3 regions of the Streptomyces sp. NPDC096079 genome follow, and region 1 is predicted to be linked to each of the others. Evidence: riboswitches for the same ligand, from Rfam matches in the RefSeq annotation. Region 1 holds a riboswitch; each other region holds the start of a gene.

Region 1 (5,590 bases):
TCGGCGAGCGCCTGGCCGGTCTCCCAGGCCAGCCGGGACGGCACGGCCTTCGGGTCGACGGAGTAGAAGTTGCGGCCGGTCGGCAGGACGTTGACCAGGCCCCGGAGCGGGGAGCCGGACGGGCCCGCCGGGACGAAGCCGCCGTTCAGGGCGTGCACGGCGTGCGCCAGCTCGTCGGTGGTGGCGGCGAGGCGCGGCACGACCTGCTCGCAGGCGAAGCGCAGCACGGCCTGGACCTCGGAGCCGTACGCGGCGGCGACCGCCGGGACCGCGTCCGCGGACCAGCCCGCCTCCTCCATCGCCTCGACCAGCTCGCGGGCCTTCGCCTCCGCCTCGTCGGCGGTGGTGCGGGTCGCCGCCGACTCGTCCAGGCCGAGGGCCTCGCGCAGACCGGGCAGCGCCTGCGTGCCGCCCCAGATCTGGCGGGCGCGCAGGATGGACAGGACCAGGTTGACCCGGGCCTCGCCCTCCGGGGCGCCGCCGAGGACGTGCAGCCCGTCGCGGATCTGGGCGTCCTTGACCTCGCACAGCCAGCCGTCGACGTGCAGCAGGAAGTCGTCGAAGCCGTCGTCCTCCGGGCGCTCCTCCAGACCGAGGTCGTGGTCGAGCTTGGCGGCCTGGATCAGGGTCCAGATCTGGGCGCGGATCGCGGGCAGCTTCGCCGGGTCCATGGAGGAGATCTGCGCGTACTCGTCGAGCAGCTGCTCCAGGCGCGCGATGTCGCCGTACGAGTCGGCGCGGGCCATCGGCGGCACCAGGTGGTCGACCAGGGTCGCGTGGACGCGCCGCTTGGCCTGGGTGCCCTCGCCCGGGTCGTTGACCAGGAACGGGTAGATCAGCGGGATGTCGCCAAGGGCCGCGTCGGGGCCGCAGGCGGCGGACAGGCCGGCGTTCTTGCCGGGCAGCCACTCCAGGTTGCCGTGCTTGCCCAGGTGGACCATGGCGTCGGCGCCGAAGCCGCCGTCCTCGGCGCGTGCGGCGATCCAGCGGTAGGCGGCCAGGTAGTGGTGGGACGGCGGGAGATCGGGGTCGTGGTAGATCGCGATCGGGTTCTCGCCGAAGCCGCGCGGCGGCTGGATGAGGACCAGCAGGTTCCCGCGCCGCAGGGCGGCGAGGACGATGTCGCCCTCCGGGTTGCGGGACCGGTCGAGGAACATCTCGCCGGGCGCCGGGCCCCAGTGCTCCTCGACCTGCTCGCGGAGCTCGGCGGGCAGCGTCGCGTACCAGCGCTTGTAGTCGGCGGCCGGGATGCGGACCGGGTTCTTCGCGAGCTGCTCCTCGGTCAGCCAGTCCTGGTCGTGGCCGCCGGCCTCGATGAGGGCGTAGATCAGCTCGTCGCCGTCTCCGGAGACGACACCGGGGAGGTCGTCGGCGGGCCCGAAGTCGTACCCCTCCGCCATGAGCCGGCGCAGCAGCGAGACGGCGGAGGCGGGGGTGTCGAGACCGACCGCGTTGCCGATGCGGGAGTGCTTCGTCGGGTACGCGGAGAGGACGAGCGCCAGCCGCTTCTCGGCGTTCGGGATGTGGCGGAGCCGGGCGTGCCGGACGGCGATCCCGGCGACGCGGGCCGCGCGCTCGGCGTCGGCGACGTACGCGGGCAGACCGTCGGCGTCGATCTCCTTGAAGGAGAACGGGACGGTGATGAGGCGGCCGTCGAACTCCGGCACGGCGACCTGGCTCGCGGCGTCCAGCGGGGACAGGCCCTCGTCGTTCTCCTCCCACGCGGACCGGGAGCCGGTCAGGCACAGGGCCTGGAGGATCGGCACGTCGAGCGCGGCGAGCGCACCCGCGTCCCAGGCCTCCTCGTCGCCGCCGGCCTGCGCCTCGGCCGGCTTGGTGCCGCCCGCCGCGAGGACGGTGGTGACGATCGCGTCGGCCGTGCGCAGCGTCTCGACGAGCTCCGCCTCGGGCGCCCGCAGGGACGCCACGTACAGCGGGAGGGCCCGCGCGCCCGCGTCCTCGACCGCCCGGCACAGGGCGTCGACGAAGGCGGTGTTCCCGCTCATGTGGTGGGCGCGGTAGTACAGCACGGCGACGGTCGGGCCGTCGGTGTCCTTCGCGGTCCGCTCCAGCGGGCCCCAGGTGGGCGCGGCGGCCGGGGCCTCGAAGCCGTGGCCGGTGAGCAGGACCGTGTCGGAGAGGAAGCGGGCCAGCTGCTCCAGGTTGGCCGGGCCGCCGTGCGCCAGATAGGCGTGCGCCTCGGTGGCGACGCCGACCGGGACGGTGGAGGCCTCCATCAGCTGGGCGTCGGGGGCCTGTTCGCCGCTGAGCACGACGACCGGCTTCCCGGCGGCCAGGATCGTGTCCAGGCCCTCCTGCCAGGAGCGGACGCCGCCGAGGAGCCGGACGACGACCAGGTCGACGCCGTCGAGCAGGGCCGGGAGGTCGGCGAGGGGGAGCCGGGAGGGATTGGCGAAGCGGTACTCCACCGGCCCTCCGGCCGCGCGGGCGCTGAGCAGGTCGGTGTCGGAGTGCGACAGCAGCAGGAGCATGGCGAGCTCAGGCCTTCCTCGGGGTTGTCCGCGCCCCGGGTGGTCAGATGGACGACGGGAGTTCCTGACTCACCCGCGGGTGCGGGCTCACAGTGGCGGGACCGCGCCGGATTCTCACCGGGCTTCCTCCCCGGGGTCCTGGGACCCCATGCCGATCTGCATCCTAGATCGTGACGTCGGCGGGCCCCAGGGAGCGGCGGGGTCGACCGGATCACACCCGGTGGCCGGGCGGTTCCCCGTGGGTATGCTCGCCGCCATGCCGCCCACCCCGCCCCCGACGCCCGCACCGGGCGACGTTCGCGTACGGGACCGTGGCGACGCCTGCCCCGGGGCGCTGCGCCTGCACCCCGCCGACGACGGACGCCTGGCCCGACTGCGCCTGCCCGCAGGACGCCTGACGCCCCCTCAGGCCGAGGTCCTCGCCCGAGCGGCCGAGACGCTCGGCGACGGGCGCATCAGCATCACCTCGCGCGGCAACGCCGAGCTGCGCGGCCTCTCCGAGGACTGCGGGGCGGACCTCGCGTCCCTGCTGGCCGGGGCGGGCCTGCTGCCCTCCCCCACCCACGAGCGCGTCCGCAACATCGTGGCCTCGCCCGGGGCGGGACTCGACGGACTCGGGCACGCCGACGTGCAGTTGTGGGCCCGCGACCTGGACGCGGCCCTGTGCGCCGAGCCGCGGGCGGCGTCCCTTTCGGGACGGTTCCTGTTCGTCCTGGACGACGGGCGCGGGGACGTCGCCGGGCTCGGCGGCGATGTGAGCTTGATCGCAGGACGGAACGGATCCGTCCGGCTGCTCCTCGGCTCCCGGGCCTTCCTCCTCGCCGCAGCCGACGCCGTCAGGGCCGCCCTCGCCGCCGCCCTCGCGTTCCTGAACGCGAGCGAGGCCGCCGGGACCGGGGCCTGGCGCCCGCACGAGCTGCCCGAGACGCACGTGCCCGACTGGGCCGGGGCGCTCGCGGAGGCCGGCATCACGGCGGAGCCCGTACCCGTACCCGCGCTCGCCGTGTCCCCGCCGCCCGCGCCGGGGCCGCTCGGCGACCGCGCCCTGCACGTCCTCGCCCCGCTCGGCCGGCTCACCGCCGCCCAGCTGCGGGCCCTGACCGACGGAGCCGGCGAACTCCGGCTCACCCCGTGGCGCGGGGTGGTCGCGGTGACGGCCCCCGGGGCGCTCCCGGCCCTGGAGGCCCACGGCCTGATCACCCGCGCCGACGCGCCCGGCGCCCGGGTCACCGCCTGCACCGGACGCCCCGGCTGCGCCAAGTCCCTCGCGGACGTCCGGGCGGACGCCCTCGCCGCGCCCCCGGGCCCGCTGCCCGTGCACTTCTCCGGCTGCGCGCGCCGCTGCGGCCACCCGCGCGGCACCTGGGTCGACGTCCTCGCCACCGGCGACGACAGCTACCTGGTGGACGGCGTCCCCACCTCCCGTACCGCCCTGCCCGAAGCAGTGACCAAGGCCCGCACGACGAGATGAGCGAGAGCACCAGGATGTTCGACTACGAGAAGGACGGGACGGAGATCTACCGCCGGTCCTTTGCCACGATCCGCGCCGAGGCGGACCTCGCGGACCTGCCCGCCGACGTCGCCCAGGTGGCGGTCCGGATGATCCACGCCTGCGGCATGACCGACCTCGTGCAGGACATCGCGTACTCCCCCCGGGTCGTCGCGAACGCCCGCGCCGCCCTCCAGGCCGGCGCGCCCATCCTCTGCGACGCCCAGATGGTCGCCAGCGGCGTCACCCGCAAGCGGCTGCCCGCCGACAACGAGGTCCTCTGCGCCCTGTCCGACCCGGCCGTCCCCGGTCTCGCCGCCGAACTCGGCACCACCCGCTCCGCCGCCGCCCTCGAACTGTGGCGCGACCGCCTCGAAGGGTCCGTCGTCGCCATCGGCAACGCGCCGACCGCCCTCTTCCACCTCCTGGAGATGATCGCGAAGGGCGCCGGGAAGCCGGCCGCCGTCCTCGGCATCCCCGTCGGCTTCATCGGCGCCGCCGAGTCCAAGGACGCCCTGGCCGAGAACACCCTCGGCCTCGACTACCTGGTCGTGCGGGGCCGGCGCGGCGGCAGCGCGATGACGGCCGCCGCGCTCAACGCCCTCGCCCACGAAGCGGAGATCCAGGCATGACGACCGTGACCGGAAAGCTGTACGGGGTCGGCCTCGGCCCCGGCGACCCGAACCTGATGACCGTCGCCGCCGTCAGGGCCATCGCCTCGGCCGACGTCATCGCCTACCACTCGGCCCGCCACGGCCGGTCCATAGCCCGCTCCATCGCCGCCGAGCACATCCGCGAGAACCACGTCGAGGAGCGGCTGATGTACCCGCTCACGGTGGAGACCACGGACCACCCGGGCGGCTACCGGGGCGCGCTGAACGACTTCTACGAGGAGGCCTCGGCCCGCCTCGCCGCCCACCTCGACGCCGGCCGCACCGTCGCCGTGCTCGCCGAGGGCGACCCGCTCTTCTACGGCTCGTACCAGCACATGCACAAGCGGCTCGCCGACCGCTACGACACCACCGTCATCCCCGGCGTGACCTCGGTCAGCGCCGCCGCCGCCCGGCTCGGCGAGCCGCTGTGCGAGGCGGAGGAGGTCCTCACGATCATCCCCGGCACGCTGCCGGAGGACGAGCTGACGGCCCGCCTCGCGGGCACCGACTCGGCGGTCGTGATGAAGCTCGGCCGCACCTTCCCGACCGTGCGGCGGGCGCTGGAGCGGGCGGGCCGCCTGGAGGACGCGCGGTACGTGGAGCGCGCGTTCATGACGGGCGAGCGCACGGAGAGGCTCAGTGACGTGGACCCGTCCTCGGTGCCGTACTTCTCCGTCGCCGTCCTGCCCTCCCGCGTCGACCAGGAGCCCCCCGTACGGGAGACGGGCGAGGTCACCGTCGTCGGCACCGGCCCCGCCGGGGCGCCCTGGCTCACCCCCGAGTCGCGCGGCGCCCTCGTCAACGCCGACGTCCTCGTCGGCTACACGACGTACCTCGACCGCGTCCCGGTCCTCCGCCCCGGGCAGATCCGCCACGGCTCCGACAACAAGGTGGAGTCCGAGCGCGCCGAGTTCGCCCTCGACCTCGCGCGGCGCGGGCACAGGGTGGCGGTCGTC
Region 2 (5,590 bases), on a different contig from region 1:
CCGCACAGGTCACGGCCGAACTGGAGCTCCGCCTCGACGGCCTCCTTCAGCATGTCGGTGACCTGCTGCTGGAGCGCGTCGTCGAACAGCTCCGGCTCCTCCTTGCGGACGGTGTCCACGACCTCGAAGGCGAAGTTCATGTGCATCGTCTCGTCGCGGAACACCCAGTTGGTGCCCGTCGCCAGGCCGTGCAGCAGGCCGCGGGACCGGAACCAGTAGACGTAGGCGAAGGCGCCGTAGAAGAACAGGCCCTCGATGCACGCCGCGAAGCAGATGAGGTTCAGCAGGAAGCGGCGGCGGTCGGCGGCCGTCTCCAGCTTCTCGATCTTCTCGACCGAGTCCATCCACCGGAAGCAGAACTGCGCCTTCTCGCGGATCGAGGGGATGTTCTCCACCGCGTCGAAGGCCGCCGCGCGGTCGTCCGGGTCGGGCAGGTAGGTGTCCAGGAGCGTCAGATAGAACTGGACGTGCACGGCCTCCTCGAAGAGCTGACGCGACAGGTACAGCCGCGCCTCCGGGGAGTTGATGTGCTTGTACAGCGTCAGGACCAGGTTGTTCGCCACGATCGAGTCGCCCGTCGCGAAGAACGCGACCAGCCGGCCGATCATGTGCTGCTCACCGGGGGTGAGCTTGGCGAGGTCGGCGACGTCCGAGTGGAGGTCGACCTCCTCCACGGTCCAGGTGTTCTTGATGGCGTCCCGGTAGCGCTCGTAGAAGTCCGGGTAGCGCATGGGGCGGAGCGTGAGCTCGAAGCCCGGGTCCAGGAGGTTCTTCTTCTCGGTGGAGCTCATTACTGGCAGGCCTCGCAGGACTCGGGGTTCTCAAGGGAGCAGGCGATCGCGTCGGTGTCGGGGGCCGCCTGCTGGACGGGGATCGGGGCGGCGGCCTGGGCGGCGCGGGCGATCCGGGTCGCCGGGCGGGAGCGCAGGTAGTACGTCGTCTTCAGCCCCTGCTTCCAGGCGTACGCGTACATCGACGACAGCTTGCCGATCGTCGGCGTCTCCATGAACAGGTTCAGGGACTGCGACTGGTCCAGGAAGGGGGTGCGGGCGGCGGCCATGTCGATGAGGCCGCGCTGCGGGATCTCCCAGGCCGTGCGGTACAGCTCGCGCACCTCGGCCGGGACCCAGGTGAAGCCGGCCACCGAGCCGTTGGAGTCGCGCAGCGCCTCGCGGGTCTGCGCGTCCCACACGCCGAGCTTCTTCAGCTCGTCGACGAGGTACGAGTTGACCTGGAGGAACTCGCCGGACAGCGTCTCGCGCTTGAACAGGTTGGAGACCTGCGGCTCGATGCACTCGTACACACCGGCGATGGAGGCGATCGTCGCCGTCGGGGCGATGGCGAGGAGGAGGCTGTTGCGCATGCCGGTCGCGGCGATGCGGGCGCGCAGCGCGGCCCAGCGCTCCGGCCAGTTCAGCTCCACGTCGTAGTGGTCGGGGTGCAGGACGCCCCGGGCGGTGCGGGTCTCCTCCCAGGCGGGGAGCGGGCCGCTGCGCTCGGCGAGGTCGGCGGACGCCTCGTACGCGGCGAGCATGATCCGCTCGGCGATCCGGGTGGACAGGGCGCGCGCCTCGGCCGAGTCGAACGGCAGCTTCAGCTGGAAGAAGACGTCCTGGAGGCCCATCGCGCCCAGCCCCACCGGGCGCCACTTGCCGTTGGAGCGGCCCGCCTGCTCGGTCGGGTAGAAGTTGATGTCGACGACCCGGTCGAGGAAGGTGACGGCCGTGCGGACGGTCTCGTCCAGGCGCTCCCAGTCGATGTCCCCAGCGGTCACGAAGGCACCCAGGTTGACCGAGCCGAGGTTGCACACCGCGGTCTCGTCGTCGTTGGTGACCTCGATGATCTCGGTGCACAGGTTCGAGGAGTGCACCACGCGGCCGGGCAGGGCGGTCTGGTTCGCGGTCCGGTTGGAGGCGTCCTTGAACGTCATCCAGCCGTTGCCGGTCTGCGCGAGGGTCCGCATCATGCGGCCGTACAGATCGCGGGCCGGCATCGTCTTGCGGGCCAGGCCCGCGTCCTCGGCCTTGCGGTAGGCGGCGTCGAACTCCTCGCCGTACAGGTCGACGAGCTCGGGCACGTCCGCCGGGGAGAACAGCGACCACTCGGCGTCGGCGTTGACCCGGCGCATGAACTCGTCCGGGATCCAGTGCGCCAGGTTCAGGTTGTGCGTGCGGCGCTGGTCCTCGCCCGTGTTGTCGCGGAGCTCCAGGAACTCCTCGATGTCCGCGTGCCAGGTCTCCAGGTAGACCGCGGCGGCGCCCTTGCGGCGGCCGCCCTGGTTCACGGCGGCGACGGAGGCGTCGAGGGTCTTCAGGAACGGCACGATGCCGTTGGAGTGCCCGTTGGTGCCGCGGATCAGCGAACCGCGGGCGCGGATGCGGGAGTACGAGAGGCCGATGCCGCCCGCGTGCTTCGAGAGGCGCGCGACCTGGTGGTAGCGGCCGTAGATGGAGTCCAGCTCGTCCTGCGGGGAGTCCAGCAGGTAGCAGGACGACATCTGCGGGTGGCGGGTGCCGGAGTTGAAGAGCGTGGGGGAGGACGGGAGGTAGTCCAGACGGCTCATCAGGCCGTACAGGGCGGCCACCTCGTCCAGGGCGCGGACGCTGTCGTCCTCGGCGAGGCCGCAGGCGACGCGCAGCATGAAGTGCTGCGGGGTCTCGATCACCTTGCGGGTGATCGGGTGGCGCAGCAGGTAGCGCGAGTAGAGGGTGCGCAGACCGAAGTAGCCGAAGCGGTCGTCGCCGGCCGCGTCGATCGTCGCGTCGAGCCGGGCCGCGTGCAGCGTGACGAACTCGGCGGTGCGGTCGGCGATGAGGCCCTCGCGGTGACCGACGGCCACCGAGGCCGAGAAGGACACGGCACCCTGGCCGGCGGCCTCGTCGGCGATGGTGAGGGTGAGGAGCCGGGCGGCGAGCCGGGAGTACGCGGGGTCCTCGGAGATCAGGCCGGCGGCGGCCTCGGTGGCCAGCTCGCGCAGCTCCGCCTCGTCCGACGTGGCGCTGCGGCCGCGGAGCGCGGCGGCGGCGACCTTGCCGGGGTCGGTGTCCGGGAGGTCGGCGGTGAGATCGGTCAGGGTCCGCAGGAGTACGGTCCCGGGGCCGTCGTTCTCGATCGCTGCGGCCGGATCGGCGGGCGCGATGGTCACGTGGGGGCTCTCCCTCGCTCGGCTCGGGGCCAGGGCGGGGGAGGCGGGCAGGCGGGCACCCGTACGCGCGGGCGCGCCGCGTCCACCGGCCCACTCCGCGAGGCCCGGACGTCTGTGGCACCCGGAACGGACGGACCGGGTGGGCTGCCGGCAGGTCCTCGGACTCACTCCGTACGAATCCGCACGTAGCACACCGTTGCGGGACAGTTCCGGATTCGCGCCGGATTCCCCTGCGTCGACAGCGAGGACGAGCATACATGTGGGGGGCGCCCCTTCGAGCACCCCCCACATGTTGTGTCGGTCCCGGAGTTACAGTGCGAGGGCGTACGTCCGCAGAGCGTGCTCGGGGATCGGGTTCCAGTCCCGCTCGGGCGTGCGGACGAAGCCCATCCGCTCGTAGATCCGGTGCGCGGAGACCATCTTCGCGTCCGTGGAGAGCACCAGCCGGGCGCAGTCGGGCAGGGCCCGCGCCCGGTCCACGCAGGCGCGGACGAGCGCCTCTCCGACGCCCCTGCCGCGGGCTTCCGGGGCGACCACGAGCATCCGGAACTCGGCCTCGCCGGGGACGGCGATGTCGGCCCAGGGGGTGCCGCCGGCGGCGAAGGTCACCCCGCCGATGATGCCGTCGTCGGCGTCGGCGGCGACGAGCACCTCGGCCTCGCGCGCCCGCCGGGCCGTGTCGCGGAGCACGTCCAGGTAGAAGTCGTCCTCGCCGTGCAGCAGCAGCCCGTCATTCAGATAGGTGAACCCGGTGAGGTCACCGAGCTCCTCGTACTCCTCGGGCCGTACCGCCCTGATCGTGAAGTCCATGCGTCTCAGTCTGCCGCGCGCGCACGCCGGAGGGGCCCGGGATTTCCCGGGCCCCTCCGGTGACGCGTCCGTGGGTCAGTGCGTCGAGGTGCCGACCTTCGGGAGCTCGGTGCGGACACCGGCGTCGCCCGCGTCCGCCGTGTAGTCCTCGGGGGAGGTCTCGTCGACGCCCTCGGGAGCCTTCACGGCCTTGAGGACGAAGGTCAGGACGACCGTGACGACGACGTTGAGCACGAAGGCGGTGAGGCCGATGTAGCCGATCTCCCCGATGCCCGGGATCTCGGCGGAGGAGCCGCCGAAGTGCTTCTGGGTCGGGCTGGCGACGCCGTACGCGGCGGCCGTGCCGTAGACCATGCCGACGGCCCAGCCGGCGAGCAGCGCCCAGCGGTGGAACCAGCGGGTGAAGAGACCGCCGACGAGCGCCGGGAAGGTCTGCAGGATCCAGATGCCGCCGAGCAGCTGGAAGTTGATCGCGACCGTCTTGTCCATGGTGAGGACGAAGACGAGCGCGCCGACCTTCACCAGGAGCGAGACCAGCTTGGAGACCTTCGTCTCCTGGGCCGGGGTCGCGTCCTTCTTGATGAAGTCCTTGTAGATGTTGCGGGTGAAGAGGTTGGCGGCGGCGATCGACATGATCGCGGCCGGGACGAGCGCGCCGATGCCGATCGCGGCGAACGCGACGCCCGCGAACCAGTCGGGGAACATGGTCTCGAAGAGCTGCGGGATGGCGAGCTGGCCGTTCGTGACCTTGATGCCGGCGGCGATCGCCATGAAGCCGAGCAGCGCGAGCAGGCCCAGCATCAGCGAGTACAGCGGCAGGATCGTGGTGTTGCGGCGGATGACCTCGCGGCTCCGGGACGACAGGGTCGCCGTGATGGAGTGCGGGTACATGAAGAGCGCGAGCGCCGAGCCGAGCGCGAGCGTCGCGTACGTCCACTGGCCGGCCTCGCCGGGGACGAGCGCGCCCTTCGGCTTGCCGGTGGCCGGGTTGACCGTCGCGTACGCCTCGCCCGCCTTGGCGAAGATCTCGTCGAAGCCGCCCAGCTTGATCGGGATGTAGATGATCGCCACCGCGATGACGATGTAGATCAGGGTGTCCTTGACGAAGGCGATGAGCGCGGGGGCGCGCAGACCCGAGGAGTACGTGTACGCCGCGAGGACGCCGAAGGCGATGAGCAGCGGCAGGTCCTTGACGAACCAGTGGGTGTTCTCGCCGCCGCCGACGCCCATCACGTCCAGGACGGCCTGGATGCCGACGAGCTGGAGCGCGATGTACGGCATGGTGGCGAGGATGCCGGTGACCGCCACCGCGAGCGACAGGCCCTTGGAGCCGAAGCGGCCGCGCACGAAGTCGGAGGTGGTGACGTACCCGTGCTTGTGCGAGACCGACCAGAGGCGGGGCAGGAAGGTGAAGATCAGCGGGTACACCAGGATCGTGTACGGGACGGCGAAGAAGCCGGCCGCGCCCGCCGCGTAGATGGCCGCGGGGACGGCGACGAAGGTGTACGCCGTGTAGAGGTCGCCGCCGAGCAGGAACCAGGTCACCCAGGTGCCGAACGACCGTCCGCCCAGACCCCATTCGTCGAGGCTGTGCTCGTTCTCGGCCTTGCGCCAGCGCGCGGCCAGGAAGCCCAT
Region 3 (5,590 bases), on a different contig from region 1:
GGTGGAGTCGATCGCCCGCCGGGTCGACGAGCGGTCCCGGTCCTTCGGGGTGGCGCTGAGTGCCTGCACGACCCCCGCGAAGGGCAGTCCGACCTTCGATCTCCCGGAGGGGGAGCTGGAGTTGGGCATCGGCATCCACGGCGAGCCGGGCCGGGAGCGGCGGGCCATGATGACCTCCCGGGAGATCGCGGACTTCGCCGTCGACGCCGTCGTCGAGGACCTCCGGCCGTCCGGACCGGTCATCGCCCTCGTCAACGGGATGGGGGCGACACCGCTCCTGGAGCTGTACGGCTTCAACGCGGAGGTGCAGCGGGTGCTCGCCGAGCGGCACGTGCCGGTCGCCCGGACCCTGGTCGGGAACTACGTGACGTCGCTGGACATGGCGGGGTGCTCGGTGACCCTGTGCGAGGTCGACGAGGAGCTGCTGCGCCTGTGGGACGCCCCGGTGCGGACGCCCGCGCTGCGCTGGGGCCGGTGAGCCGGGGATGGGACGAGGGAGCGAGTTCGTGACGGAGACCTTCGACGCCGCCTTCCTGGTGCGCTGGATGACGGCGGTGGCCGAGCTCGTCGACCGCGAGGCGGACCGGCTGACCGAGCTGGACTCGGCGATCGGCGACGCCGACCACGGGGCCAATCTGCGGCGGGGCTTCGCCGCCGTGGCGGACGTCCTCGCGAAGGAGGCGCCGGAGAACCCGGGCGCCGTGCTCATCGCGGCCGGGCGTCAGCTGATCTCCACCGTGGGCGGCGCTTCGGGACCGCTGTACGGGACGCTGCTGCGGCGCGCGGGCAAGGCCCTGGGCGAGGAGGGCGAGGTGACCCGGGAGCGGTTGGCGGAGGCGCTGGGCGCCGGGGTGGCCGCCGTGTCGCAGCTGGGCGGCGCGCAGGTGGGCGACAAGACGATGGTGGACGCGCTCGTGCCGGCCGTGGAGGCGCTGCGGGGCTCGTGCGGGGCGGCGCGGGCCGCCGCCGAGGAGGGCGCCCTCGCGACCGTGCCGCTCCGGGCGCGCAAGGGCAGGGCGAGTTATCTCGGGGAGCGTTCGGTCGGGCATCAGGATCCGGGGGCGACGTCGTCGGCGCTGCTGTTCGCGGCGCTCGCCGACACGGCCGGGGCGGAGGGTGCGGCATGAGCGGGTCCCCCGTGGGCATCGTGCTCGTCTCGCACAGCGCGGCGGTCGCGGCGGCGGTGGCCGAGCTGGCGCGGGGGCTCGCGGGCGGTGGCGACCTGGCGCCGCTGCTGCCCGCGGGCGGCGCGCCGGACGGCGGGTTCGGGACGAGTTCCGAGCTGATCCGCCGGGCGGCGGAGTCCGTCGACCGGGGTGCGGGGGTGGCGCTGCTGGCCGACCTGGGCAGCGCGGTCCTCACCGTGAAGGCGCTGCTCGCCGAGGGCGACGAACTGCCCGAGGGCGCCCGCCTGGTGGACGCGCCGTTCGTCGAGGGAGCGGTCGCCGCGCTGGTGACGGCGAGCGCCGGCGGGGACCTGGACGCGGTGGTGGCGGCGGCCTCGGAGGCGTACTCCTACCGCAAGGAGTGAGCCCGCGCGCCGTGTGCGTGGAGTGAGCGGGGGGCCGCGCCGGGTGGCGACCGTGTTGTGATCCAGCAGGTCAACACACTAATGTCGCAGGGCCTTGGTGTACGGGAAACCGGTGCGGTACCGGTGCGGCCCTCGCCACTGTGATCGGGAGGTCCGGCTCCACCCCCGGGGGGAACACCTCGGGGAAGCCACTGGACCGACGCGGGAGACCGCGGCGGTGTGGGAAGGCGGAGTCGGGCCGTATGACCGTCAGCCAGGAGACCGGCCGGGGTGCGTTGTCCATCCACGAGGTGCTGGAGAGGGTTTCCCCACCATGCATATAGCCGAGGGCTACCTGCCCCCTGTGCACGCCGCGGCCTGGGGCGTCGCGGCCGCTCCGTTCGTCGCCCACGGGGTGCGCGCGCTCACCCGCGAAGTACGGTCGAACCCCGAGTCCACCCTGCTGCTCGGCGCCTCCGGCGCCTTCACGTTCGTCCTGTCGGCACTCAAGTTGCCTTCCGTCACCGGCAGTTGTTCCCATCCGACCGGTACGGGGCTGGGCGCGATCCTGTTCCGGCCGCCGATCATGGCGGTCCTGGGGACGATCACCCTGCTGTTCCAGGCCCTGTTGCTCGCGCACGGGGGGCTCACCACGCTCGGCGCGAACGCCTTCTCGATGGCGATCGTCGGGCCCTGGGCCGGGTACGGGACGTACCGGCTGCTGCGGCGGTTCGGCACGCCGCTGATGGTGGCCGTCTTCTTCGGCGCGTTCGTCGCCGACCTGTCCACGTACTGCGTCACCAGCGTGCAGCTGGCGCTCGCCTTCCCGGACCCCGGCAGCGGTGTGCCCGGCGCGCTGGCCAAGTTCGGCGGGATCTTCGCCGTGACCCAGATTCCGCTGGCGGTGAGCGAGGGCCTGCTCACGGTGCTGGTGATGCGGCTGCTCACGCAGTCCAGCAAGGGCGACCTGATGCGGCTCGGCGTCCTGGGCCGGCCGGCGGCGGAGCGCCAGGAGGAGGTGGCCGCGCGATGAGCCGCAACACGAAGATCAACGCGCTGCTGCTGCTCCTGGTCGCCGCGCTGGCGGTCCTGCCGCTCGCGCTGGGCCTCGGCGACCACAAGGAGGAGCCGTTCACGGGGGCGGACGCGGAGGCGGAGACCGCGATCACGGAGCTCCAGCCGGACTACGAGCCGTGGTTCAGCCCGCTGTACGAGCCGCCCTCCGGTGAGATCGAGTCGGCGCTCTTCGCCCTCCAGGCGGCGCTGGGCGCCGGTGTCCTGGCGTACTACTTCGGTCTCCGTCGCGGCCGCCGGCAGGGCGCGGCCCGCGCGGCGGCGGAGACCGCCGAGTCGGCCGGGGGCTCCGACGCGGCCGGGGCCGCGGGGGCGTCCGAGGCCGGTCCGGGTCCGATCGACGGCACGGGCGCGTAGCCGCCGATGCTGCCGATCGACGCGGCGGCGCACAGCAGTCGCTGGCGCCGCCGCCATCCCGTGGAGAAGGCGGTCCTCGGCTTCGGTCTGACCCTGTGCGCGGTGTCCCTGCCGCCGTGGCCGGGCGCTGTGCTCGTCGCGGCGGCGACGCTCGCGGTGCTGCTCGGCCCGGCCGGTGTGCCGGGCCGTCAGCTGTGGCGGGCCTTCCGCATCCCGCTGGGCTTCTGCGTCACGGGCGCGGTGCCGCTGCTCTTCGAGGTGGGCGGTACGAGGGGGCTGGTGGCCCTGGCGCCCGACGGCCCCGCGCACGCGGGCGAGTTGCTGCTGCGGACCGCCTCGGCCTCCCTGGGGGTGCTGCTCTTCGCCTTCACGACGCCGGTGTCCGACGTGCTGCCCCGGCTCGTCCGGGCGGGCGTGCCGGCGCCGGTGGTGGACGTGGCGCTCGTGATGTACCGGATCATCTTCCTGCTGCTCGACGCGCTGACGAAGATCCGGCAGGCCCAGGCTTCCCGGCTCGGCCACACCACCAGGGCCGCGACCTGGCGTTCGCTCGCCGGGCTCGGCGCGACCGCCTTCGTCCGGGCCTTCGACCGGGCACAGCGCCTGCAGTCGGGGCTCGCCGGGCGCGGCTACGACGGGACGCTGCGGGTCCTGGTGCCGGCCTGCGCGGTGTCCCGGCGGTTCCTCTCGGCGACGGGCGCGCTCCTCGCGGGGCTCGTCGCCCTCACCCTCGTATCGGAAAGGTTCCTTCCGTGACGTCTCCGACCCCCGTCGTGGAGCTGGTGAAGGCGGGTTTCGCCTACGAGGACGGGCCCGCGGTCCTGTCCGGTGTGGACTTCGCCGTGGCGGAGGGGCGGGCGATCGCGCTGCTCGGCCGCAACGGCGGGGGCAAGACGACGCTGCTGCGGCTCCTCAGCGGGGGCCTGCGGTGCGGGAGCGGGGCGCTGCTGCTGGACGGGGCGGAGGTGGCGTACGACCGGAAGGGGCTGACCCGGCTGCGGACCACGGTGCAGCTGGTCGTGCAGGACCCGGACGACCAGCTGTTCGCGGCCTCGGTCGGGCAGGACGTGTCGTTCGGTCCGATGAATCTGGGGCTGCCGGAGGAGGAGGTGCGGCTCCGGGTGCGGGAGGCCCTGGAGGCGCTGGACATCGTGGCCCTGGAGGACCGGCCGACGCATCTGCTGTCGTACGGGCAGCGGAAGCGGGCGGCGATCGCGGGCGCCGTGGCGATGCGTCCCCGGGTGCTGATCATGGACGAGCCGACGGCCGGTCTCGACCCGCACGGGCAGGAGCGGCTGCTCGACGCCCTCGCCCGGCTGCGGGAGGCGGGGACGACGGTGGTGATGGCCACGCACGACGTGGACCTGGCGCTGCGCTGGGCCGACGACGCGGCAGTGCTCTCCCCGGCCGGGCTGCGCACCGGCCCGGTCGCCGAGCTGCTGGCGGATGACGACCTGCTGGCGGCGGCCCGGCTGCGCCGCCCTTGGGGCACCTCGGTGGCCCGTCTTCTGCGGGCGCACGGTCTGCTGGGCGCGGGCGCGGCGGAGCCCCGTACGCCGGAGGAGCTCGACGTGTGGGCCGCCGCCGGGGTGACGGGGCCGGGCCGCCCGGTCTGAGTCCCGGGGCTCTTTGCTACCGAGTAGTAGACATCACTCCCCGATTCTTCTGCAACTAGTTGCAGAAGGCGCGCGGGGTCGCCTAGAACTGAGGTCGACGACCCCTGCGCGAGGAGACGCCCCATGACCCCGTACCCGCACCTGCTGAGCCCGCTCGACCTCGGGTTCACCACCCTGCCCAACCGGGTGATCATGGGCTCCATGCACGTGGGCCTGGAGGAGACCGAGCACGGGTTCGCGCGCATGGCCGCCTTCTACGCCGAGCGCGCCCGTGGCGGCGTCGGCCTCATCGTCACCGGCGGCATCGCGCCCAACGAGGCCGGCCGGCCCTGGGACGGCGGCGCCAAGCTCACCACCGCCGAGGAGGTCGCCGAGCACCGGCTGATCACCGACGCCGTGCACGCCGAGGGCGGCCGGATCGCGATGCAGATCCTGCACTTCGGCCGGTACGCCTACCACCCCGGCCTTGTCGGCCCCAGCCCGATCAAGGCGCCCATCAGCCCCTTCGTGCCCAACGAGCTGACCGACGCCGAGGTCGAGCAGACGGTCGAGGACTACGCGCGCTGCGCCGAGCTCGCCAGGGAGGCCGGGTACGACGGCGTCGAGGTGATGGGTTCCGAGGGCTACCTCATCAACGAGTTCATCGCCTCCGCCACCAATCAGCGCACCGACCGCTGGGGCGGCTCCTACGAGAACCGGGTCCGCTTCCCGCTGGAGATCGTCCGCCGGATCCGCGAGCGCGTCGGCGAGGACTTCATCCTGGTCTACCGCCTGTCCATGCTGGACCTCGTCCCCGGTGGCTCCACCCTGGAGGAGGTCGTCCGGCTCGCCAAGGAGATCGAGGCCGCCGGCGCGACGATCATCAACACCGGCATCGGCTGGCACGAGGCGCGCATCCCCACCATCGCCACCTCCGTGCCGCGCGGCGCCTACACCTGGGTGACGAAGAGGCTGATGGGCGAGGTCTCCGTGCCGCTCGTCACCTCCAACCGCATCAACACCCCCGAGGTCGCCGAGGAGATCCTCGCCGACG

What was found. A riboswitch is a leader RNA that binds a small molecule or an ion and turns the genes downstream of it on or off. The one in region 1 is predicted to bind cobalamin.
Region 2: it holds a riboswitch for cobalamin, as region 1 does, so the genes downstream of both, ABTY59_RS00110 (ribonucleoside-diphosphate reductase subunit alpha) here and cobN (cobaltochelatase subunit CobN) in region 1, are expected to answer to the same signal.
Region 3: it holds a riboswitch for cobalamin, as region 1 does, so the genes downstream of both, ABTY59_RS33105 (energy-coupling factor ABC transporter permease) here and cobN (cobaltochelatase subunit CobN) in region 1, are expected to answer to the same signal.

The regions. Positions count from the first base shown of each region.
Region 1 covers NZ_JBEOST010000003.1:355,905-361,494, reverse strand. Annotated here, with positions in the region: gene cobN (cobaltochelatase subunit CobN) at 1-2,492, opposite strand, end outside; cobalamin riboswitch at 2,531-2,658, opposite strand; gene ABTY59_RS09070 (ferredoxin-like domain-containing protein) at 2,737-3,963, shown strand; gene ABTY59_RS09065 (precorrin-8X methylmutase) at 3,960-4,613, shown strand; gene ABTY59_RS09060 (precorrin-2 C(20)-methyltransferase) at 4,610-5,590, shown strand, end outside.
Region 2 covers NZ_JBEOST010000001.1:20,036-25,625, reverse strand. Annotated here, with positions in the region: gene ABTY59_RS00115 (ribonucleotide-diphosphate reductase subunit beta) at 1-791, opposite strand, end outside; gene ABTY59_RS00110 (ribonucleoside-diphosphate reductase subunit alpha) at 791-3,145, opposite strand; cobalamin riboswitch at 3,278-3,413, opposite strand; gene ABTY59_RS00105 (GNAT family N-acetyltransferase) at 3,455-3,955, opposite strand; gene mctP (monocarboxylate uptake permease MctP) at 4,031-5,590, opposite strand, start outside.
Region 3 covers NZ_JBEOST010000025.1:91,726-97,315, reverse strand. Annotated here, with positions in the region: gene dhaK (dihydroxyacetone kinase subunit DhaK) at 1-478, shown strand, start outside; gene dhaL (dihydroxyacetone kinase subunit DhaL) at 546-1,127, shown strand; gene ABTY59_RS33110 (PTS-dependent dihydroxyacetone kinase phosphotransferase subunit DhaM) at 1,124-1,531, shown strand; cobalamin riboswitch at 1,610-1,815, shown strand; gene ABTY59_RS33105 (energy-coupling factor ABC transporter permease) at 1,845-2,543, shown strand; gene ABTY59_RS33100 (energy-coupling factor ABC transporter substrate-binding protein) at 2,540-2,941, shown strand; gene cbiQ (cobalt ECF transporter T component CbiQ) at 2,948-3,697, shown strand; gene ABTY59_RS33090 (ATP-binding cassette domain-containing protein) at 3,694-4,557, shown strand; gene ABTY59_RS33085 (FAD-dependent oxidoreductase) at 4,681-5,590, shown strand, end outside.